2 linked regions of the Luteolibacter yonseiensis genome follow. The protein of the gene in region 1 interacts with the protein of each later gene in a pairwise test. Links are inferred from orthologs where the notes say so. Each region holds a gene or a part of one and is shown on either strand. Other genes may lie near its edges. The genes, in order: ruvC and ruvA.

Evidence for each region.
Region 2: the proteins of ruvC (region 1) and ruvA interact in binary tests that used the Escherichia coli proteins (3 or more experiments, as listed by UniProt). The link is inferred for Luteolibacter yonseiensis from one-to-one orthologs.

Annotation. Positions count from the first base shown.
Region 1 is NZ_JAENIK010000012.1:112,163-124,001, reverse strand. Bases 239-3,103 are described here. They hold ruvC (crossover junction endodeoxyribonuclease RuvC), read left to right. Parts: upstream 239-1,351; coding sequence 1,352-1,855; downstream 1,856-3,103. Other genes in these bases: JIN84_RS16335 (TetR/AcrR family transcriptional regulator), read right to left, coding at 2,524-3,103; lipB (lipoyl(octanoyl) transferase LipB), read left to right, coding at 1,858-2,481; JIN84_RS16350 (addiction module protein), read left to right, coding at 810-1,028; JIN84_RS16355 (DEAD/DEAH box helicase), read left to right, coding at 239-779. In the rest of the region: more of JIN84_RS16355, read left to right, coding at 1-238; more of JIN84_RS16335, read right to left, coding at 3,104-3,285; JIN84_RS16330 (DUF5069 domain-containing protein), read left to right, coding at 3,445-3,870; JIN84_RS16325 (M56 family metallopeptidase), read right to left, coding at 3,876-4,769; JIN84_RS16320 (hypothetical protein), read right to left, coding at 4,808-5,260; JIN84_RS16315 (BlaI/MecI/CopY family transcriptional regulator), read right to left, coding at 5,257-5,634; JIN84_RS16310 (hypothetical protein), read left to right, coding at 5,736-6,539; JIN84_RS16305 (WD40 repeat domain-containing protein), read left to right, coding at 7,183-8,886; JIN84_RS16295 (aldo/keto reductase), read left to right, coding at 9,166-10,176; JIN84_RS16290 (DUF5069 domain-containing protein), read left to right, coding at 10,198-10,713; JIN84_RS16285 (elongation factor P), read left to right, coding at 10,829-11,398; JIN84_RS16280 (phosphate ABC transporter substrate-binding protein), read left to right, coding at 11,535-11,839.
Region 2 is NZ_JAENIK010000008.1:155,945-167,790, forward strand. The notes cover bases 4,249-7,120. They hold ruvA (Holliday junction branch migration protein RuvA), read left to right. Parts: upstream 4,249-5,322; coding sequence 5,323-5,919; downstream 5,920-7,120. Other genes in these bases: JIN84_RS06880 (NADase-type glycan-binding domain-containing protein), read right to left, coding at 4,249-5,207; JIN84_RS06890 (MFS transporter), read left to right, coding at 6,055-7,120. Also shown: JIN84_RS06865 (GNAT family N-acetyltransferase), read left to right, coding at 1-13; JIN84_RS06870 (CapA family protein), read right to left, coding at 31-2,508; JIN84_RS06875 (NADase-type glycan-binding domain-containing protein), read right to left, coding at 2,516-3,817; more of JIN84_RS06880, read right to left, coding at 3,894-4,248; more of JIN84_RS06890, read left to right, coding at 7,121-7,458; JIN84_RS06895 (hypothetical protein), read left to right, coding at 7,482-8,036; tRNA epoxyqueuosine(34) reductase QueG, read right to left, coding at 8,075-9,103; JIN84_RS06905 (shikimate kinase), read right to left, coding at 9,108-9,659; JIN84_RS06910 (ABC transporter substrate-binding protein), read left to right, coding at 9,859-10,848; JIN84_RS06915 (ABC transporter permease), read left to right, coding at 10,938-11,846. UniProt on the Escherichia coli protein: The RuvA-RuvB-RuvC complex processes Holliday junction (HJ) DNA during genetic recombination and DNA repair.

The sequences.
Region 1 (11,839 bases):
GTGAGATCAAGGTGCTGATCCTGGACGAGGTGGACCGCATGCTGGACATGGGATTCCTCCCGCAGGTGCGGAAAATCGTCAATCTCTGCCCGTGGGAAGGCCGCCAGACGCTGTTTTTCTCGGCCACCATGCCACCGGCCATCCAGACCTTCGCCCAGTGGTGCCTCACGGATCCCCAGAGCATCGAGATCGCCCGCACCTCCATCCCGACGAGCGTCACCCACGCGTTCTACCCCGTGGCCATGGACCAGCGGGACGAGCTGCTGCTCGACCTCCTCAAACAGACCGAATACCACTCGGTCATGATCTTCACCCGCACCCGCAAGGAAGCGGACCAGCTCACCCAGCTCATCAAGTCCACCGGCCAGCCGAAGGTCGCCGCCATGCACTCGGACATCAACCAGGTGGACCGCATGAAAGCCCTCGCAGGATTCAAGGCCGGAGACTACGAGATCCTCGTCGCCACCGATGTGGCCGCCCGCGGCATTGACATTTCCGGCGTCTCCCACGTCATCAACTACCGCGTCCCGGAAAATGCCGAGGACTACGTCCACCGCATCGGCCGGACCGGCCGCGCGTCCGCCGAGGGCGACGCGTTCACCATTCTCACCGCGGACGAACTGGATTACGCGAAGTCCGTGGAAATTTTCATCGATAAGGAAATCCCGCGCCGGAAGTTGGAAAACTTCAACTACATCTACACCGCGCTGCTCGACGATTCCCCGATCAAGCCAGTCCGCCGCAAGAAGGTCGGCGGCGGTGGGAAAAAGAGACGTTGATTTTCAGCCTGGTTCGGGTAGGAATCAAGCATGGCAGTGACCTTGGATTTGGGACGAATGACCACCTCGGAGAAACTGAGGCTCATGGAAAATCTCTGGCATGATCTGTCAAACGGCGAGAATGATGTCCCATCCCCGGACTGGCACGGCGAAGTGCTTGCGGAGAGGACCCGCCTGATTTCGTCCGGTGAGGAAACCTACCTCGATTGGGAAATGGCCAAAAAACTACTCCGTGACGAGTTACGGTGAGGATTTCGATTCAGCCCTCCGCCCTTGCCGATCTGAGGAGCGGATTCCATTTCTACGAATCCCGGGAAAGCGGACTTGGAGACTGCTTTTTGGAAACGCTCTATTCAGAGATTGATTCGCTCCAATTGTATGGGGGCATCCATGCGATACATTTCGGAAGCTTCCACCGCCTCCTTTCGAAGCGTTTTCCCTATGGCATCTACTACAGCGTTTCCGCAGATTCCATATTTGTGAACGCTGTTTTAGACCTGCGTCGCAATCCGGAATGGATCACCCGGACACTCGATGACCTGGCCTGACCCGGATTTCTCAAACAATATCCCATGCGCATCCTCTCCATCGATCCCGCCGTCCGCAACACCGGCTACGCCGTGCTTGAGGGGGATCCGCGCAAGCCGACGGTGCTCGCCTTCGACGTCATTTCCATCCCGAAAGCCATCGCCCAATCCGCCGCGTTGTCGGCGATCCGCACTCATCTGGTGAACATCATCACGAAGTTCCAACCGGACGAGATCGCCGTCGAGGGGATCATCTATGTCCAATCCCACCAGACCGCCATCTCCATGGGAGCCGCGCGCGCCGCAGCCCTCATCGCCGCCGCCGACCACGGGCTCAAGGTTTACGAATATTCTCCGAAAAAGGTGAAGATGGCCGTGGTCGGCAATGGCAACGCCGATAAGAAACAGGTCGCCTTCATGGTCCGCGCCATTCTCGGTCTTTCCGAAACCCCGCCAGCGGACGCGGCGGACGCCCTCGCCATTGGAATGGCCCACCTGCAGGCTTCCGATCCGCTCAAAGCAAAACTCCTCGAACGCCGCCTCGTCTGATCATGTTAGAAATCATCCACCTCCCCGCCCCCATCGGATACGAAGACGGCCTCCGCCTTCAGGAGACCCAGGTCGCCTCCATCCTCGACGGCTCGGGCCGGGACACGATCTTCCTTCTGGAGCACGAGCCCGTTTACACCATCGGGCGCCTGCGCGACCAATCATCTCTGCGGAACCCGAACTCGCTCCCCTACCCCGTCCACGAAATCAACCGCGGCGGCCAAGCCACCTTCCACGGCCCCGGACAGCTCGTCGGCTATCCCATTCTCGATCTCACCTCGCGCGGCAAGGACCTGCACGAGCACCTGCGCAAGCTGGAGGACGCTCTCATCCGGGCTTGCCACCGGTTCGGAGTCGATGCGGGACGACGCGAGGGATTGACCGGAGTCTGGGTGGAAAACCGCAAGCTCGCCTCCATCGGCGTGGGAGTCAGGAAATGGATCAGCATGCACGGCTTCGCCATCAACATCACAAAGGAAAGCCTCCCGCCGTTCTTCGCCATCACCCCTTGTGGAATCGATGGCGTGAGCATGAGTTGCCTGGCCGACGAGGCTGGTCGGGAAATCACCGTCGCTGAAGCGGCTGTGGCGATCGAAAAGGAGTTGCGCGCGCTGTTCGACGCGTAGCGGTCGGGAGCCCTCCCTCCGGAGCTCCCCCTCCGGCATCGCTCAAAAATTGAACATCCCTTGTGAGTCGTCGACTTCCTCTTCGATCTCTTCCTCGATTTCCGGCACAGACTCCGCCACCGGTTCGGCCGGTTCACCCTTGGTCACCCCAGCTTTCTGGGTCCCCTCGCGCAATCCCGCGGCGGCGAAACGGATGAAGCGGCTGAGAGTGACCTCCATCGACGGCGCCCCCGAGACACCTCCGCTCACGCGCGAAAGGATTTCCTGATGCGTCAGCATGTGGATCATGCCGCCGATGACAAAATGAATGCGCCACGCGAGCTCCTCCATCGGCACGGTGGGCAGGGCTTTCGCAAACGCCTTGCTGAACCGTTCACCGGACTGGCGGAATTGCTCCTCGACCTGAAGCGGCAGGCCATTGCCCTGCTCCGCGCAGATCCGGCCCGTCAGCTTGTAAAACAAACGTTCGGCGAGTTCGGATTTCTTCACCTGTCCGACAAGCGGGCGCACCAGCGCGTCGATGATCTCCTCCAATGGAATGGCTTTTTTCCCCCATTGTTTCTCAAGCGTGTTAAGGCGCTCGATCCGCTCCTCGGTGACCGGCGTCATGTAGCGCATCATGACAAGGGCCACCAGATTGTCGCGGCTGCCGAAATGGTAATTCACCGCGGCGACGTTCGTTTTCGCGTATTGGGTGATGTCGCGGACGGAAACGGCTTCGAATCCTTTTTCGGCAAACAGCAGCTCGGCGGCATCAAGCAATTTCCTTTTGGATCCGGACTCGGGAATGGTCATTTCACGCATGGGCGGTGCCGACTCAAGCGGATGAAACAGCGATGTCAAACGAACGATTCAATCATTCCCGAACACACCGCCTTTTCCCCTATGGAATAAGGATTGTCAGAAGATCGGGAGGCCGGTTATCCTTCAGTCCACAATTCAGCAAACTTAACCATTTTCCCAATGAGTTTCCCCATCCGCAGCCCCCGCCACCAGACCGGCGGCATCGTCGTTCTCGCCCGCGTCATTGACAAGATCCGGCTGAATGCCGAAGGGAAATTGCCGGAAGGTTACCACGTCGGAATCGTCCCGGGCAACCGCACCTTCGATGACCGCCTGTGCAAGTTCCTCGGAGTGGACTTTGAAGCGCTGAGCGGACGCGTGCTCGAGGGCGGCAGCGACGACGAGATATTGGACTGGTGTTTCAAACACGGACAACAGCCCAGCGCCGAGCAGATCGAGGTCTGGAACGCATTCCTCACCAAACGCGGTTGGCGTGATCCGGCGACAACCGGTTTCGAGAAATCCAAGGCCGAGGCCGGATTCGCCGACCGTGACGACATCCAGACCTTCTTCGACGTCATGGACGCGGAAGAAGGACACGCGTGATTGGTTCAGTTTCCGCCCGGAAAAGGATTCGCCGACCATCTCAGTTCGACCTCGTCTGAAGTCACCGGGGATGCTTCAGGCGCGGCGGTGAAAATTGCGAGGCCACCCGCGACGATCACCGCAAGTGCCACCAGGGTGAAAATGCCAGCCGCCCCGAGTTGCCGGCGGGGTATCATCAGCCGTCGGACCCGATCTTCCAATGAGGAGGACGTGGACATCGAAAGCGCGAGCTTTCCCGATGCCCGCTTCTCCGCGAAATCACACAGAAGATGCGCGTAATCCTTGGCAGGAACACCATTTTTCAACACCGCCGCATCGCACGCCACCTCGCATTGCATCGTCAGCCTCCGGGCGATCCAGCCCACGAGCGGATTCCCTCCATTGACAGCACAGGAGATTTCAGCAATCCAGCGCCACAGCGGATCACGCCGGGTATGATGCGCCATTTCGTGTTCCAGTACCATCCGTCGGCAATCATCCGACCACCCGTCCCAAGCTTCCGGAACGAACACCACCGGACGAAACACCCCCGCAGCCACTGGTCCGCGCAGGCCATCGAGCCGCCGGATCTCCACTCCATCCTGCCGGCTGATGAGCACCGAGCGTCGCCGCCACCGCGAAATCTCCCACGCCGCGACCACCAGTTGCACCGACTTGATCAAAAACCCTCCCGCCCACAGCGAGAACAGCAGCTTCATCCACGGGAACCCCGCCTCACCACCACCTGCGGATACCTCCAACGGAACACTGTATTTCGGCAGCAAAAGCCACAACACGGGAAAAACCGCCAGCAATCCCAGCACAAGCACGGTAAGCCTCGGATCCCGTGCCTGATCCCGCCTACCGGTGGCAAACACCAACAGCGCGGCAATGGTGGAGAAGCTGAGAATCGCTATCATGATCTACAGATCAGGGAATGACGGGTTGATGGTCTGTTTTATTCAATTTGTTCCAGTCGGGATTCGATGTCCGCGACAAGCCCGTAGATGTCGGCATTGTCACTGATCACCAGCGCGTCCGCCGCATGAGGAACAGGCAGTTGTGAAATGCCGTCGAGAAACTGCTCCATCTTCAGCCGATCCGTGGCCAGAGCTTCCGGCCGGCAATAGATCACGATCAACTGGTCACCGAAGTTGGAAGCCACGCGGCCCCGCAAAAAACCGCCGTAGTCCGGCTCATCCTTGAGGATGTGTTCATACCCCTTCGGCACATTCTTGCGATGGGCATCCTTCGCATCGTATAGCGTTCCATCCGGATAAATCCAAAAAACGAAATCCGGAGCCAGATGGGTGAAGTCCTTGATCGCGTTCCTCCGTCCCGGGAATTTCTCAGCCAGGAAAGGGAATGCCTCGGAAGCGGTGGCCCGGGAGATGGAACCGATGGTGATCATTCCTTTCCATCGATCAGCTTTCTGATCCGGTCGATCTCCTCGCCGCTCAGTTTCTGGTCCTGCGGATCCAGCAATGACGCGACGAGCTTTTCCGGGCTCCCTTCGAAAAACGTGGCGATGAGCTGTTTGAGCGCCGTGCGCTTGGCCTTCTTCTCCGGCACTGTCGGTTCATAAACGTAACGCCGGGAATCCTTGGAGTGCTTCACCAGCTCCTTCCCTTCCAGAGTCACCAGCAACGCCCGCACCGCCGAATAGCTCGGCGGGTCCGGCAGTTCCTTCATAACCTCCTCGGCGGTGGCCTTGCCCAGACGGAACAGGATGTCCATCACCTGCCGCTCCCTTCTCGAAATCTGCCCGTCTTCCAATCGTTTCACGCGGCCAATCTTCCAGATGCTGGAAAATATGCAATTTAAATGCTGTTTTTAATGCATTTAAATTTGACAGCCCGATTCCCAAATGCTGTTTTTCCAGCACTATGAAACACAACCCCACCCGCCTCCTAGCCGGGATCATCGCCTTGGCCGGCCTCTTTTCATGTTCCTCCCCTAACATCCCCTCGGCCGCCCGACAACGGAACGCGGGCGAATCCGATTCCATCCGGGAAGAGGCCCGTCCCGGCCTCGCTACGGGTTGGGGGAATGAAAAAACGTCCGTCCTTGGCAATCAGTCCTTTGTCCGCGCTTCGTCAAAACCCGCGGGGATCAGTGCCATTTACTACAACGACAGCAAGGGCATCAAGGCGATGACCTCTGAAACCTATCGCGTCAAAGGAATGCAAACCGCGGCGGGGGAACTTGTGGAGTGGGGTGTGAAAGGACGTACCGGGTTTCTCGACAGCTACAACGAGGGCTATAATGGCTGGCTATTTGCAAGTTACGAAACCAACCCACGCCGCATCGTCGAAGGCATCCCCAACTCCACCTACACCATCGTCGTCCGCAACCGCTCGAAATCCGCCCTCGAAATCGTCGCCAGCGTGGACGGTTTGGACGTGATGGACGGCAAGACCGCCTCGTTTTCCAAACGCGGCTATATCGTGAATCCGGGAAGCACGCTTGAAATCGAAGGATTCCGCACCAGCGGCAGCACGGTCGCAGCTTTCAAGTTTTCAAGCGTTTCAAACTCCTATGCGAATCTCCGCCACGGCGACACCCGCAATGTCGGCGTCATCGGCCTCGCCGTCTTCACCCAGAAAGGCGTGAATCCCTGGACCTGGATGCCGGAAGAGGTCGGGAAGCGGAACCAGGCCCGGACCTTTGCCGAAGCTCCCGCCCGCTGACCCGTCGGAGGGCCTGACTCCGGCTGACCCGGCTGCAACGGTAAAAACCATAGGACAACGACAAACAGGCAACCCCGTCTGCTCTCAACCCCCTCGCGTGCCGGACAGATCGACAGGAGTTCCACTCGCGTGCCGGCAAGCCGTCAAAGAATTCTTTCGTAAACACTCCCCCCGCCCATCCGTATTCACGGGAATCTCCGTCCGATTTCCCTGAATGCCTCGTTCCCTCGTCATCCTCACCGCCCTCGCCTCCTGGTCCTCCGCTCAGGAAAAGACGACCTACGACGACCACGTTTTCCCGATTTTCCAGCAGTCCTGCCTGAACTGCCACAATCCGGACAAAGCCAAGGGCGGACTGGATCTCTCCACCTATGCGGCCTCGATGAAGGGTGGATCCGGTGGAAAAATCGTCGAACCGGGCGACGTGGGATGCATGCTCATGGGATCGGTCCAGCATACTTCCGAAAAGAAGATGCCGCCCGAGGGAGACAAGCTGGCAAGCGCCCAGATCGACACCCTCAAACGCTGGATAGAAGGAGGCCTTCTCGAAAACAAATCCTCCTCGGCCCGCAAGGCGTCCAAACCCAAGTTTGAAACAACCTTGCGGTCCGATCCCGCCGCAAAACCGGACGGCCCGCCCCCCATGCCGGAGCACCTGCTTCTCGAGCCACCGGTGATCACCGCACGCCCGGCGGCCGTTCATGCGCTCGCCTGCTCTCCTTGGGCACCGCTACTGGCCGCCACGGGGCAGCGCCAGGTGCTGCTCTACCATACCGACAGCCTCGAACTTGCCGGTATCCTCCCCTTTCCGGAAGGAGATCCTGTCTCGCTGGCATTCACTCCGGACGGCCGTTACCTGATCGTCGGAGGCGGAGTGCCGGGCAAATCCGGAGTCACCATCACCTTTGACATCACGAACGGCAGCCGACTGCTCACCGCTGCCAAGGAATTCGACAGCATCCTCGCCGCCGACATCCGGCCCGGATTCGACATTGTCGCCACCGGCGGTCCATCCCGGCTGCTGAAAATCTGGAATACCGGCACCGGGGAGCTGGTCAAATCCATCAAGAAACATACCGACTGGATCACCGCGCTCGATCTTTCGTCCGACGGCGTGCTCCTCGCCAGCGGAGACCGCAATGGCGGGGTTTTCGTCTGGGAGAGCGAATCCGGAAATGAATTCCACAGCCTGCGCGCCCATCAGGCCGCCATCTCCGCCACCGCCTTTCGCGCGGACTCCAACATTCTCGCCACCGCATCCGAAGACGGCACCCTCCGGTTTTGGGAAATGAACGGCGGGAGCGAGGTGAAAAAAATCGACGCCCATCCCGGTGGCGTCACTGCATTCGCCTTCGCCCGCGATGGCTCATCCGTCTCCGCGGGTCGCGACATGAAGGTCAAATTCTGGAAACCGGACTTCAGCCACGCCCGCGATCTCGTTCAAAACCTCCCCGCCCTCCCCACTGCCATCGCTCTTGATTTCGAAGGCAAACAAGCGTTTGTCGGGGACGCTCTCGGAAACATACAATCATTTCAAACATCCGATTCAAAGAAGCTAACCGAGATCAAAAACAACCCCTCACTGATTGAGACGCGAATTCAAACAATCGCTTCAACCATAAACAACCAGGAACAAAAACTCACCGAATCCGAAAAAGACCTCGCAGAAAAAACCGCTGCCAGAGATGCGGCGAGAAATACGCTCAGCGAGTCAGAAAACGAACTCAAACGATTGATTGAAGCGCATAAAACAGCCCAAATTACCGCTTCCCAGACCACTTCGGAAGAAGCCGGAAAACTGGTTAATGAAGCCTCCTCAAAGATTCAGCCCGCAGAACAAACGATCGTTCAAAACCGCGGCAACGTTGAAGCCTCCGAAAAACTTCTCACCTCTTCCACTACTGCTTACGAAAATATAAAAACATCCATAAATTCATTAAAACTTAATCAAAAGCGCTGGTCCGCCGCCACAATCAATACGAAAGCTTTAATCACTCGTAGGGAAGCCGAAGAGACCTCCCTCGTCGCCGACGAGGATCAAAACAACTACACACAGGCCGCGGCAGCAATTGCGATTCAATCGGATGCTTTAAACATAAAAAGATCTGATCGTTTGGAACTGAGCGAGCATTTGATGCGATCGACCTCTCCTGCAATCACCGAAGAACTTCAGGCGACACTCGCTGCTCTCGACATCCGCATCTCCATCGAGCAGGCGCGCTTGGAAACGCTGGAAAACGACAGCCTGATCCTCCGCGATAAGGCGGAGCACACGGCCCCCCTCACCTACCGGAAGAATCTTGAAAGCATCGCCCTCCGCAATGCCTACCTCAAGGCCTTGGAATGATCTTCATTTCCTACAGAGTTTTTCTTGAAACCCATGCGGTGGCCATTCATACCCCTCCCGCGACATCGCATCAGGAGAGGTGGTCGAGTGGTTTATGGCTCCGGTCTTGAAAACCGGCTTAGGGAAACCTAACGTGGGTTCGAATCCCACCCTCTCCGCCATCAGTCCCTGCCGCCAGGCTTTGCCCTCGCACCGTGCCCGTCAAGCGGTGGAAAATTCCTAACATCCGACGCTCTCTTGAGCTTGGCAATCGTCGGAAATGCGGACAGCTTACCGGCCATGTTTGATCCAGCGCGCTATGATGGCCGCATGCCTTACCGGCGTTGCGGTGATTCGGGACTTCTGCTTCCGGAAATTTCCCTCGGATTTTGGCACAACTTCGGCCACGTGGACGACTTCGAGGAAGCGCGCAGGATCATGCGCCGGGCGTTCGACCGGGGCGTCACCCATTTCGACCTCGCCAACAATTACGGTCCGCCTCCGGGATCCGCCGAAGAGAACGTGGGCCGCATCCTGGTGGAGGACTTCGCCAGCCATCGCGACGAACTGGTCATCACCACCAAGGCCGGCCATGACATGTGGAGCGGACCCTACGGACAGGCCGGATCGCGCAAGCACCTGCTGGCTTCGCTCGACCAGTCGTTGAAACGGTTGCGTCAGAACTACGTGGACATCTTCTACTCACACTGTCCGGATCCAAACACCCGTTTGGAGGAAACGATGTCCGCGCTCGCCACGGCGGTTCACAGCGGCAGGGCACTCTATGTGGGACTCTCGAAGTATCCGCTCAAGCGTTTGAAGAAGGCGGTGAAAATTCTCAAGGACATGGGCATCCGCTGCCTCATTTATCAACCGCCTTACTCGATCCTCAACCGCTGGCCGGAAACCGAGGGTATCCTGGACTACCTGCTGGAGGAAGGAATCGGCTGCGTCGTTTTCAGCCCGCTGGCGCAGGGCATGCTGACGCCGAAATATGTGGCGGGCATCCCCGAGGGTTCGCGCGCCGCCCGCTCGGAGGGATTCCTCCAAGCCGAGCAGGTCGTGGCGCAGCAGGAGAAAATCCGCGCGCTGGGCGATCTCGCGGCGGCGCATGGCACGCCGTTGAACCATCTCGCCATCCAGTGGTCGCTGCGCTCCCCTGCCGTCACCTCATCGATCATCGGTGCCCGCACGGTCGCGCAGCTTGATGATTCGCTCGACGCGCTCAGATCCCCGATGCCTGATGAAGGACTGTTGGCCGCCATTGACGCGATCGCGCCATGTGTGAAGAAAAAGCATGCGGAGGACTGATTTCCCCCTTCTACTACCACCATGACCTGGAACGACCAATTTCTCGCCCTCTTCGACCGCTGTCTCGCGAAATACCAGGAGGGCGACACCGACTTCGAAAAATACTACAGCTGCGAGGAAGCCAGATTCCTCGCGAGCATCGGCTGCAAGCCTCGTGAATTTTTCGACTTCGTCGAGGACTTCGGCAGCGAGGGAGAGCCGACGATCTCCACCGCCCTGCTCGTCGCCGCCGTCCGCCGCGACTATTTCCATACCGTGCAGAAAGGCATTCCAAGTGACAAGGAACTGACGCGCGACGACATCCCGACGTTCGGCGAGGAACTGGAAGGAATGGCCTACCTGCCGCGCATCCTCGCGAAGGGCCGGGCCAAGCTCCATGGCGAGCTTGATCCGGACCTCATGTTCGGATGCGGTGGAGACCGGAATTTCCTCAAGAAACACGGTGACATCCACCCGGCCGATTTCCTCCGCCATCTGTGGGCTTCCGGGAACGAGGACAACAAGATCGTCCACTGGATCAAGGAGCAGCAGGACTGAGACAAACCTGCGGAATCGCATCAGAATCAGTCGCGACAGAGACGCCGCGACGCCACAATCCTCAACTCCGTGCTTGCCTCGAAGGGCGGCGCGGCCTATCCCCCACCCACAAATCATGGCTAGCACACCCATCATCAACCTCCGCAAGGGACACGCCGTCCGCCACAACAACGAAGTCTGTCTCGTGATCGACCACGAACTCAAGACTCCTCCGCGCATGGCGTCGTATGTGCAGATGTCCATCCGCAGTGTCGCGACCAAGAAGGTTTTCAACCTCCGCATGACTTCGAACGACAGCATCGAGGGCGTGATCCTCGAGCGCACCCCGCACGAATACTCCTACAAGGACAGCAGCGGGTACCACTTCCTCGACCCGAACACCTACGAGGACGCCGTGGTTTATGAGGACCTCATCGAAGGAGTGAAGAACTACCTCATCGAAGGCCAGCTCTACAACCTCATGGTCGCGGACGGCATCGTCGTGGCCGTGGATCTGCCACTCACCATGGTGATGACCGTGGCCGAGTCCTCGGAAGGCGTCAAAGGCGATTCCGCGAACAACGTTTACAAGCCTGCGGTCATGGAGACCGGTCTGGTCGTCCAAGTCCCTCTCTTCATCAACGTCGGTGAGAGGATCAACGTGAAGACCGAGGACAACTCCTACACCGGTCGCGCGAACGGATAATCTCCCTCCCTTCCGTAAGATTTCAACCACCCGCGGGCTTCGGCCCCGGGTGGTTTTTTTGCGGAGGGACATTGTGACAATTCCGTCACGGATTAAATTTTGAGGATGTTCAGGAGTGAAGAACATTGGTCAGATCATGAAGAACATCCTCATTTCCATCACCGCGGCACTGGTATCCGTCGCAGGCGCCCAGACCATCAGCATCAAGGGCTCCGACACTCTGGGAGCCAAGCTGGTTCCCCAGCTCGCGGAAGCTTTCAAAGCCTCCGGCAAGTCCGGCATCAATTTCGAAATCGCTGCGGAAGGTTCCTCCACGGCGTTCCCCGCACTGGCGAACGGCACCGCCCAGATCGGCATGTCCTCCCGCAAGATCAAGGAGGACGAGGCGACCTCCGCCCGCTCGAAGGGCATGGCGCTGCAGGAAATCGCGGTCTGCCACGA
Region 2 (11,846 bases), on another replicon or contig:
GAAGACCCTGTGAACGCGGCGAACCGCAGTTTATTGTTTCTCCAAACCGGTTGCAGCTCCCACCTCCAGCACCTGGATGCGGCCCGAGTCCGCACCCTTGAGATCCGCGGGGTAGACCGCGTTCCCAAGAGAGTGGAAAACCACCGCCCCGCCATGATTCTCCCCCCTTTGAACGACATGCGGGTGTGCTCCCACGATGAATGACGCTCCCCGCGCGACAAGCCAGCGCGCCCACCGCCGTTGTTCGTCATTCACCTTCACATCATATTCATCTCCTCCGTGGACCATGATGATCACCCGCTCACCGGCCGTCCGGGCTTCCTGGATCTCCCGTGCTATCCTGTCCTGGTGCGACGGCAACACCGCGATACCGGGATGATCCGCCCCCGCCGCACCGGCTGGAAAATAGCTGGCACCGAAAACCGCCAGCCTCACGCCCCGGGCGGTCACCCGCCATGGCCGGCATGCCTCCGCTTCGTTTTTCCCCACTCCGAAATAGGAAATGCCCGCCGCGTCCAAAGCCTTCATCCCCTCGACAATGCCATCCCTCCCGGCATCGGCGGCATGATTGTTCGCCAGCGAAACGGCATCCACGCCCCGCTCCTTCAGCCATGCCAGCCGTTCCGGAGGGAATCGGAAATCATAACGGGGCTTCGTGTCCGGCTCGCGCATGGAAGGAATGCCTTCGAGATTCGCCACGAAACGGTCCGCCCCTCCCTTGCCAAAACCATCGATCACCCTGCGTTCTTCTCCAGCCAAAACCACATCCCCGGCAAACGCCAGACGGCACGTCGGCAAAGCCGCCGGAACACGCAGTGAAAAAACAGGCCGGGATTCCGCCAGCCGCGACAGCGCGACGATCTCAGGAAAACCTCCGAGATGATGGACCACGGCATCACCGCCATCCAACAAACCGAACGGTTCCCGATCCTCCCAAACCGCCGCGACGTGTTTCCCGAAATCGACGACCACCCCCCTCGCGATTTCTTCAGGTGTGATTTTCACCGGATCCTGAAGAGAAACACCTTCCGCCTTGGTCGCGAGCCGGGCGCGCAAACGTCCGGGATCGCCCCACGCCAGAGGAATGCCATTCCGCCGCCAGGCGTGGACGAAAAGGTTCGCGCAATCACCGCCCCAGCCGGTCTCCACCCCGGAAAGATCGCCCGCCCTCACGCCGGCGATTCCGAAAACATAGGGCATGCCGAAGCATTCCGACACGGCGCCACGGAATCCCTCCGCCGAGCGGATCCTCAGTTCGATGCGTGGCGTCGGAATCCAGCCCTCTGTTGTTTCCATCTCCGCCTCAACGAAAAATCTCCCGCCCGTGGGACGCCGCCATGCCGCGGGATCAAGCTGCGAATCACCGCTTTCACCCAAGCTACGACGTTTCTCGTAGATCCAGCGGGCGGGCGATTGCGAAAAATCCTTTCCAAGCCCGGTCTCAGGCAGCAGGTCATACGCGTCCCTCGCGGGCTCCAACAAAAACCAACGGGTCCTGCCGGTCGAGGCGGCGGAGGCTTCCGCCCTCAACACGGGTTCCCCGCCGAGCGGAAACCTCCACACCCCGTCGCAGTCGATCTCCCCATGATCCGGAACAATCCGTGCGGAAACGGACTCATCCGCCCAAGCGGCGGCGGACCACCGGCGGTTCCGATCGGCGATCCTCAAATCGTCCGCCATCATTCCCAGCTTCATCCGGAGTCCTGCGGAGATCTTCGCAATGTCCCAGCGTGGAACCTGATGCTTCAGTTCCGCCGCCTTCGACGAATCGTCCGGCCTGTCATCAAGCGAGGCATCCAATTCCAGAAAGGCTCCACGCGTGCGGCGCACGGCATCCACCGCAAGGCTGACGAGCGCGTCCGCCTCTTCATCGCCTCCAAGCCATGGACGGGAAACGGCGAAGGCGACACCGGCCAGCCCGGGCCAATCCATCGCCCGCTCCCAGATTTCTTCAAAGCGCGACACCCGGTCCGCCGGATTCATTCCCGCGAAGAAATCCAGGTCGATGGCGAGGACGACCTTGCGCGTTCCCGGCTGCCAGTCGCGGTAGCGTTTCAGGTCACAGGTTTCCCAGCGTCTTTCAAATGAGCCGGCTGAGCGCGGTTCGACCTCCAGCCGACCGTCCAGCGACTCCGTGGCATCAAGGGTTTTCGCCGCCCGTTCCTTGGCGGAAAGTTCCGGCGCGGCAAGCCACAACACACGATCCAACGGACGTGGCATCAGCGGTTCGATCCAGTTGAACGCCTGGATGCGTCCGGTCTTCCTCCAGTCCTCCACACGGGCGGCCCGCTCCTTTTCCGATGGCACCCGGCGCAATTGCTCGCGGATCTCCTCGGACCTCTCCGCCGCGGAACCATCCGAATGGGCATCCACCAGGACCAGAACGTGTTTCTCATCCAGATCGAAGTTCCGGATGATCCAGCCGGCTGTTTCCGCGTGGTTGTCAGCGATGAAAACCGGAAGCTCTTGTCCGGCTCGGACAAAACCAGCGAGAACGGCAATCAACACCAGGACTTTAGCGAACCGGTCCAAGTTTCGGTTTCTTGTCGAGTTTCACTTCCAACCAAACCCCGCTGACACAGAGGTCCTCGAATTTCGTCCCCGGCCACACATCTTCGAAAGTCAGCCTGATCTGCTTCACCGGCTTCACATACCCGATGACGGGAATGCGCCGCACATTGTTGGAATCGGGGACATCCACACCGAACGAGTGCTCTCCATTGAGAGTGACCCGTATCCGCTTCGGCCGGGCGTTCGCTTGGAACAAGCCGTCGCTTTTTGAATAACCCGGGCGGACCAGGATGGCGGCCAGGGGTTTCGGCGCCACGGGTTTCAACTCCAGCCATTCACCGGCACCGGTTCCCGGCACACCCTCGCTCCAGGTCTCCTGCCCCCACATGCTTTTCACTTTCCCAGCGCCATATGAATTGCCGTCCGCAGGAGGAAGCTCCGAACTCGCCCGCACTTCGTAATTGATATGGGACATCAGCCATTGGCTCCCCCGCTCCACGAAACGCGAGGTTTCGGAATCATTGTGTCCCGATATGGCTGGAGAGGCTTCGATTTCCATATCATCCGCCATGGAAGGTTCCAGATTCTCAAAATTCCATACCCAGTTTTCACCGTCTTTTTTGAACCGGTTCACCGGCTTGATCACCTTGAGTTCCCTTGGATCGATACCCGCCGGCTTTATGATGATGTGTCCCGTCCCGATGGTCCCCGCCCAACAGGCGGCGGTTGAAAGGCGATACCGGAACATTGCGGGGCTTTCAGAAGTATTGTCACTGACATTCCATTCCTCCGATGGATAATCACTGTCAAAACGGATCATCACGGGCTTCTCCTCCCCCGCCGAGAATGTGATCTCCGAGATCAGCCAGCCCGCGATCCCTTTGAAACGCTTGTCCCCCACCTCCTTTTCCTCACTTTGCCATTTCACGGCCACGGACTTTCCCGACGCGGTGATCAGGTAGTTTTTGCAATACTTCAGCGACTTGGTCTTTTCGGATGCGTCCTCGCCGACAGCAACCATCATGCTGGTATCGAACGACTCCTCCACCGGAAACCCGAAGCGCACCTTCACCTTTTTGTCCGTTTCATTCCGCATCAGGTAGCGCACCTCGACGTCGGCGGATTTCTGGCCCAGCCCGACAGTCAGCTTCTCATCCAGTATCCGGATTTTCTCCGTCTCTTCCGGTTCGAATCCCGCGACATCCCCCGCCCGCTCGACGCCACCCCGGAAGTAACCGCCGCCATTGGCGAGAACGGGTTGCAGGAACAGGGTGAAACAGATTCCCAGCCACACCTTGGTTTTCATTGTTCTCTTATCGGCGATCCGGACCGGTGAGTCAATTTTGAACGGGTTCCGGAACGAATCCGGAAAACATGCCATTCTAACGGGCTGGTTGGATCTTCGGTTTTTTGTCGAGCCTGACATGCAGTTTCACACCACTGACGCACAAGTCCTCATATTTGCTTCCCGGCCACACCTCCTTGAATGTCATCCGGAGTTTGTCCACAGGCTTTGAATAACCTTTGATCGGGATACGGAAGCTCTCCCTCCGGTCCGGAACATCAACACTGAATTGATATTCGCCATTCAGATCGATCGATATCTTTTTTGGCCGCGCGTTTGCCTGATAGTATTCCTCGCTGGAAGTGAATCCCGGCCAGATTTCAATCGCAGCCAGCGGTTTGGAAACCTCTGGAATGATTTCCAACCATTCGCCAATACCCGTCCCCCGGGCACCTTCGCTCCAAGCGATGTCCGGCCTGGAGGTTTTCACATTCTCCGCCTGATAGGAATGCGTCCCGTCGGCAGGCAGCGTCGAACTCGCCTTGATCTGGTAGTTCGCATGGGACATGGACCACCGTCCTCCGCGATTCACATATTCGGAACCGTCGGAGCTTCCAAACCGCACGGGGAACGTGTCAACCGACGGGCTGGCTTCCACCTCCATATCATCCGCCATGGCCGGCTCCAGATTTTCGAAATTCCAGACCCAGGCATCCCCTTCCTTTTTGAACCGGTTCACCGGCTTCAGGACTTTCAATTCCTGTGGATCGATCCCAGCCGGCTTGAGGACGATGCGACCGGTGGAGATGGTTCCCGACCAGCATGCCGCCGTGGAAAGACGGTACTTGAACAAAGAGGCACCTGTGGACGAGTCATCACTCACACTCCACTCCTTGAGCGGATAGCTGCTTTCAAAACGGATCATCACCGGCTTTTCCTCCCCCGGGGCGAATGTGATTTCGGAAATCAACCACCCGGCGAGGCCTTTGAACGGCTTCTGTTCTCCGGACTTCTCCTCGGCCTGCCATTTCGCGGCCGTGGACACCCCCGAAGCGGTGATGACATAGTTCCTGCAGTAGCCGGGCTGGTCCGGCTTCTTGTTTTCCACTTGGTCGGGCATGCCAAAGTCATTTTCGTCAAACGACTCCTCCACCGGGAATCCGAAGCGCACCTTCACCTTCTTGTCCATTTCATTCCGCATCAGGTAGCGCACCTCGACGTCGGCGGATTTCTGGCCCAGCGCGACAGTCAGCTTCTCATCCAGGATCCGGATTTTCTCCGTCTCCTCCGGTTCGAATCCCGCGACATCCCCCGCCCGCTCGACGCCACCCCGGAAATAGCCGCCGCCGTTCGCCAGAGCGGGCTGTGCCAGAAGGACGGAACCGGCTGCGAGCCATCTGTGGATTCTCATGATCGCGATGCTCGCCCACGCCACCAGGGAGTCAATTTCCGAATGGCGAGGCGCGGCGGCATGCTTACCACAGGATCAGTATTGACGCACCAAATCACATGTTCAAACTGACACCATGATAGCGAGACTGCGGGGCAAGGTGATCGAGGCGTATCCGAACCGGCTGGTGGTGGATGTGCAGGGAGTGGGATATGAGGTTTTCATTCCGCTTTCCACGTTCGACCGCCTGCACGCGGCGGAGGGCTTGCAGGTGGATCTGCGGACCCACCTTCATTTCAGCCAGCTCGGGCAGAAGTTGTTCGGCTTCGCGAGCGAGGAGGAGCGGGATGTGTTCCTGCTGTTGATCGACCGGGTGAGCGGCGTGGGCCCGACGATGGCGGTCTCGGTGCTGAGCGGGATGAATGTGAACGATTTCAAGAAATGCGTGGTCGCCGGGGATGTGGCGGGCCTTTCGAAACTCAAGGGGGTCGGAAAAAAAACCGCGGAGCGCATCGTGCTGGAGTTGAAGGACAAGGTCGGCGTGGTGGAGACATGGCAGGACGCCGCCGCAGGACAGGTGAGCGCGGGGGCGGCGGATGCCGAACTCGCGTTGATCGCGCTGGGCTACAAGCAGGTCGACGCGCGCAGGTCGGTGAAAAAGGTCCTTGATACCGACCCTTCCGCAACCACCGAAATCCTGATCCGCGGCGCGCTAAGAACGTTGCAAGGGTGAAGAATCCGACAAAAAAAGTCACCCAAGTGTGATTTTTTTGTTTCTTGTCAGACCGTATTTCACCGGACCAGTCTGAGTGACCGTTGTGAAATTATCATATTTCCGACGGCAAAAAACTCATTTTGAAATTTCAACATGTCTCACACCTCCCTGAATGAAAAAATCGGCCGCCATCGGTGGACCATCTGCGGACTGATCTTCGCCGCGACGACGATCAATTATCTGGATCGGAACGTCCTCGGGCTGCTCAAGAAGACATTGTCCGAGGATGGGGTTTTCGGAGCCACTCCGGGGGACCAGGAGCTGAACTACTCGACGGTCGTCATCTGTTTCCAGATCGCGTACGCGCTGGGGATGGTTCTCGCGGGCAGGATCATCGACAAGGTGGGCACCAAGCAGGGCTACGCCTACTCGCTCATCGGCTGGAGCCTCGCCGCCATCGGCCACGCCTTCGGCCACCACACATGGAGCTTCGGACTCTGGCGCGCGGCTCTCGGAGTCACCGAAGCGGGAAACTTCCCCGCTGCGAACAAGGCCATCGCCGAGTGGTTCCCGAAAAAGGAGCGCGCCTTCGCCACCGGATTCTATAACTCCGGAGCGAACATCGGAGCCATCGTCGCTCCGCTCTGCGTGCCGTACATCGCCTCGGCATGGGGTTGGGAATGGGCGTTCATCCTCACCGGTGCGGTAGGCCTGCTGTGGCTGTTCTTCTGGTACAAGATGTATGGATCACCGGCTGAGAAGCTGCGGAGCGGCAAGCTCCAGCAAGCGGAATACGACTTCATCCACAGCGACACCGACGAACAGGAAGCCGAGCGTGCGGACACATCCGGTGAAAAGGTTTCATGGTTCCGTCTGCTGAAATTCCGCCAGACGTGGGCCTTCTTCTTCGGGAAATTCATGACCGACCCGATCTGGTGGTTCTTCCTCTTCTGGCTGCCATCCTTCCTCGAGGGAGAGAACGCCCGCAAGGTGCGTGAATACATCGCCGCCAATCCGGGATTCGCCGGTGACAAGGCGGACATCCCGGGCGTCATCAGCTGGCCCTTCGCGGTGGCCGTGGTCTACACCGTCTCCACCGTCGGTTCCATCTTCGGTGGCTGGCTGCCGAAAAAATTCATCGATGGCGGCATGGATCCGAACAAGGCGCGCAAGCTCTCCATGTTCATCTTCGCCCTCTTCCCGCTCACCGTTCTTTTCGCATCCCGCCTGGGCGAGATCAATACCTGGCTCGCCGTCGCGACCATCGCCGTCGCATGCGCGGCCCACGCGGCATGGTCGGCGAACATCTTCACCACGGTTTCGGACATGTTCCCGAAAAAGGCCGTCGCCTCCGTCACCGGCATCGGTGGCATGGCGGGTGCGGTCGGAGGCATCCTCATCGCCCGCGCGGCCGGACTCCTTCTCAAGCACTACTCCGCGCTCGGCAAGGTGGAGGTCGGCTACGGAATCCTCTTCGTCATCTGCGGCTCGGCCTACATCACGGCATGGGTGCTGATGCACCTGCTGGTGCCGAAGTTCAAGAAGATCGTCCTCTGAAAACTGTTGGTAGGTTCCCTGCCATGATATTTGGAGACACCGCGGACTTTGCTATTGAAGCATACCATGAACCCCATGGCCCTCGTTTTGGCGGATTTGGCAGGATGTGCATCTACATCCAAGGCGTGTGCCTAGGCGATATCCGGGAGAATCATTGCTCATTGTTTCACGCCACCGACCGCATTCGGGCGGTGGCGGCGGACTTCCAGATCCTCTGGGATGAAAGCTTGGCCAGCTTGTCAGATACCGCGATATTTACCCTTATCGATAAAGAACTTTATGAGGGTGCGGCTCCCGGGCATAGAACCGGCCATACGACACGTGACTTCCTGACGAACACGGGTGAAATGTTTGATGGCGCGAAGACGTTCGTCGTCTTCCGGCCACCTGACCGGCTTCATATTCTGTTTCGGCTTCAAGATGACACGTTCGGTTCGGCTTCTTGCAACATCCAGACTTTTCGAAATGTCGCGGACGCCTACGTCGGTTGGTTTGAAGAGCAGGTGCGGACAACCGCTCCACCCTATTTCCCCATCAATCCGTTTGATTTGGATGAGAAAGTTCCGGACGAGGACTGACCATGCACCACAGGAAATGGTGGCCGCCCGTATCAAAATCAGGGGATGCCCAGTCTGCTTCGCAAGCGGGCCACCGCCCAGGTGGCATGTTCCGAAATCAACGGATCCTCATCCGCCGCGGCTTTCTCCAATGCGGGCAGGTCTTCCAGCGTGCCGGTGTTTCCCAACGCCACGCAGACGTTCCTCAGGAATCTCGGCCTCTTGATCCGTTTGATGGGAGACTTCGCGAAAAGGGCCCGGAAGCCATCGTCATCCAGATCGAGGAAATCCCGCAGGCGCTTTTCAAATACGGTGGTGCGCGCGTGAAAGGTGATTTCCCGGGATTCCACGGCGAAGCGGTTCCACGGACAGGCGTCGAGGCAGTCGTCGCATCCGTAGATCCGGTCGCCCATGGCAATGCGGAACTCCTCGGGGATGGCCCCCTTGTGCTCGATGGTGAGATAGGAGACACACCGCCGCGCATCCACCCTGCGGGGCGCGGTGATCGCCCGGGTCGGGCAGGCGGTGATGCATGCGGTGCACTTCCCGCAATGGTCGCCATAGGGTGGGTCCGGCGTGAGATCCAAAGTGGTAAGCAGTTCGGCGAGGAAAAACCAGGCGCCCATGTGGCGGTGGATCTGCACGGTGGACTTGCCATTCCATCCGAGCCCCGCGTCACTGGCGAAGTCCCGCTCCAGCACCGGCCCGGTGTCCACGTAGAACCGCTGCGTGCCGCCGAGCGTCCGCAGTTTCGCGTCGAACTCGCGCAGCCGTTTCTCGATCAGGTCATGGTAGTCGTTGTTCCATGAATAGCGGGCGATGCGGTAGCCGCCGGGATGGCCCTCGGGAAACGGGCTACGGCCCGGGTAGTAGTTCAGCGCGAGGCAGATGACGGATTTGCATCCGGCGAGCACCTCACGCGGATCGCAACGGCGTTCCGGAGTCCGCTCAAGCCACGCCATTTCCCCGTGCTTGCCCTCCGCGATCCACTCGCGGAACAGGTCCGCGTGGCCCGCTTCCTTCGCGGCGGCGATTCGGCAGTCGTCGAAGCCGAGCTCCGCCGCCCATGACTTGATCTGTTCGATCATCGGGTCACAGGTGTCCGGTGAAAAAGTAGCGCGCGCTCTCGAGGATGCCGGTTGCGAGCTCTCCGCAGTCCAGGCCGAGGATGTCCACCCTCAGGTGGGCCGTTTTTTCATAAAGCGGCGTCCTCACCTCCATCAGCGCCTCGATGCGCGCCCGTGGGTCGTCGGTATGCAGCAGCGGCCGGTCGCGGTTTTTCCCCGTGCGCTCGAGGATCACATCGACGGGCGCGTGCAGCCACACCACATACCCGAGGTGTCTCAACAAGTCCCGGTTGGCCTCGCGGCCGATCACCCCGCCGCCGGTGGAGATGATGCGCCGCGGTGCCGCCGGATCGCAGAGTTCTTCCAGCAGGCGCGTCTCCATGTCGCGGAACTTCTCCTCACCTTCTTCGGCGAAGATGGTGGTGATCGCCTTTCCGGCGCGGTGTTCGATGACATGGTCCATGTCAACCAGAGGGTAGCCTAGCCGATGATGGAGCTCGCGCCCGACCGTCGATTTCCCACTACCCATGAAGCCGATGAGAACAATGTTCTTCGGCGGAGGGTGCGATTCGTTCATGGCTAGACCCTACCCACTCCCGGCCACGGGGATAAACCGTAAAATGGCGCGCCGCTCATTTTGGCACTCCTCCGAAACCTCTGCCCGCCGTTTCATCGGTTTTCCAAAACCGAACTTGGTATGAACCATGCTTAATCCGGTGTGAAAAAACGGACAAACATTCATACCGCGCCGTTAAAATCCAACCACACCCACCGCCATGAAATTGTTGCCCCGCCTTGGATTCACCGCAGTTGCATTGCTCGCCATGTGCGGGTTCGCCAATGCCGCCCCCTTGAAGATCGCCTACTCCGACTGGCCCGGCTGGATCGCATGGGAGATCGGCGTGCAGAAGGGCTGGTTCAAGGAAGCGGGTGTGGAGGTGGATTTCCAATGGTTCGACTACGTCCCCTCGATGGACGCCTACGTCTCCGGAAAGGTGGACGCCGTCTGCATGACCAATGGCGACGCCCTCGTCACCGGAGCCACCGGCAAGCCCTCGGTCGGCATCATCATCAATGATTTCTCCAACGGAAACGACATGATCGTCGCCGCTCCCGGCATCAATTCGATCAAGGAACTCAAAGGCAAAAAGGTCGGGATCGAGGAAGGTTTCGTCTCCCACCTGCTCCTGCTTACCGGTCTCGAAAAGAACGGCCTGAAATCCGATGACGTCACGATCGTCAACACGCCCACCAACGAGACTCCGCAGGTGCTCGCCTCGAAGGCGGTGGATGCCATCGGCGCGTGGCAGCCGAACTCCGGCCAAGCCCTCAAGGCGCTGCCCGGCTCCAAACCGGTCTTCACGTCCGCGGACGCCCCGGGCATCATCTACGATCTCCTCTACGTCTCGCCCGAAAGTCTTGAGAAAAACAAGGACGACTGGGCGAAGGTGGTGAAGGTCTGGTACCGCATCGCCGCTTACATGAAGGCGGAGGAAAATCTCGACGATGTCCTGAAAATCCTTTCCGCCCGGGTGAAGATCTCACCGGAAGAATACGAACCCTTCCTCAAGGGCACCTATATCCTCACGCTGGATGAAGCGCTCAAGCGCTGGGAAACCGGTACCGGACTCGGCACCGTTTACGGCTCCTCCAAGGTCGTCAACGAGTTCAACCTCAAGTTCAAGGTCTACGAGAAAACCCAGGACGTCGCCAAGTACCTCGATCCCTCGCTGACCAAGGCCCTGGCTGGCAAGAAGGGCGAATGAACCTGTGAATCCCTCCTTCAGGACCATGCCGCATCCCGACACGTCGGCATGGTCCGTCCGCGCCTCCATCCCACCCGCCTCCGCCATTCATGACACGTCCCGGCATTCTTAAAAACTGGTTCCTGATCCGCCGGGATCTGCCACAGACGAGGAGGTTCGCCCTCTCGATCACCTCGTTCCTGCTTCCCCTCGCCCTGTGGTGTCTCGTTTCCTACGTCCCATGGATCTGGCATCCGGACGTGAAGATCGAACTCTCCGCCGAACGCGAGGGCGTGACCACGGTCTTCACCGCGGGCGATCACGTCAGCCGGAAGTTTTTCCCGGAATTCGCCCAGGCCGTCAGGGATGACAACGCGAAAGTGCTGGCGGCCAGAAGCGCCGGCACACCTGAAACGGGTGCTAAGCGGAAAAACCAGAAACTCCTCCGCCAGCTCGCCCCACTCGCCGTGGAGCATGGCTGGCTGCCCCACACCGAAGGACAGAACGACGCCGTCCTCTACACGCTCTGGCGCGACATCGCCACCGGTGCGAAAGTCGCCGTAAAGCCCGCGCTGACCGACGAGAATCTCGGGATCGTCCGGGAAAACTGGACCATCCTTTCCGCGGCATCGCCCACCTTCTCCTATCAGCTCCTGCCGGACGCGCCTCTGCTGAAACTCATCCCGCAGGGCAGGCCCGCGAATCCCGTCTATCTGCCCGCGCCGGATGAGGTTGTCAGGACCGGCCTGCGCGACTTCACCGCCGAGGTCCCCGCGGGAGAACTCACCATGGGGCAACGCTACAAGCGCTCCCTGCACGTCATTTTCATGGGCTTCATCTGGGCCTGCATCGTCGGCATCCCCATCGGCATCCTCTGCGGTGTGTTCGATTTTTTCTCGAGGCTCTTCGAGCCGTTCGTCGATTTCTTCCGCTACATGCCCGCGCCGACCTTCAGCACGCTGCTGGTCGCCGTGCTGCTCGCGGGGGATGCTCCGAAGATCGCGCTCGTCTTCATCGGC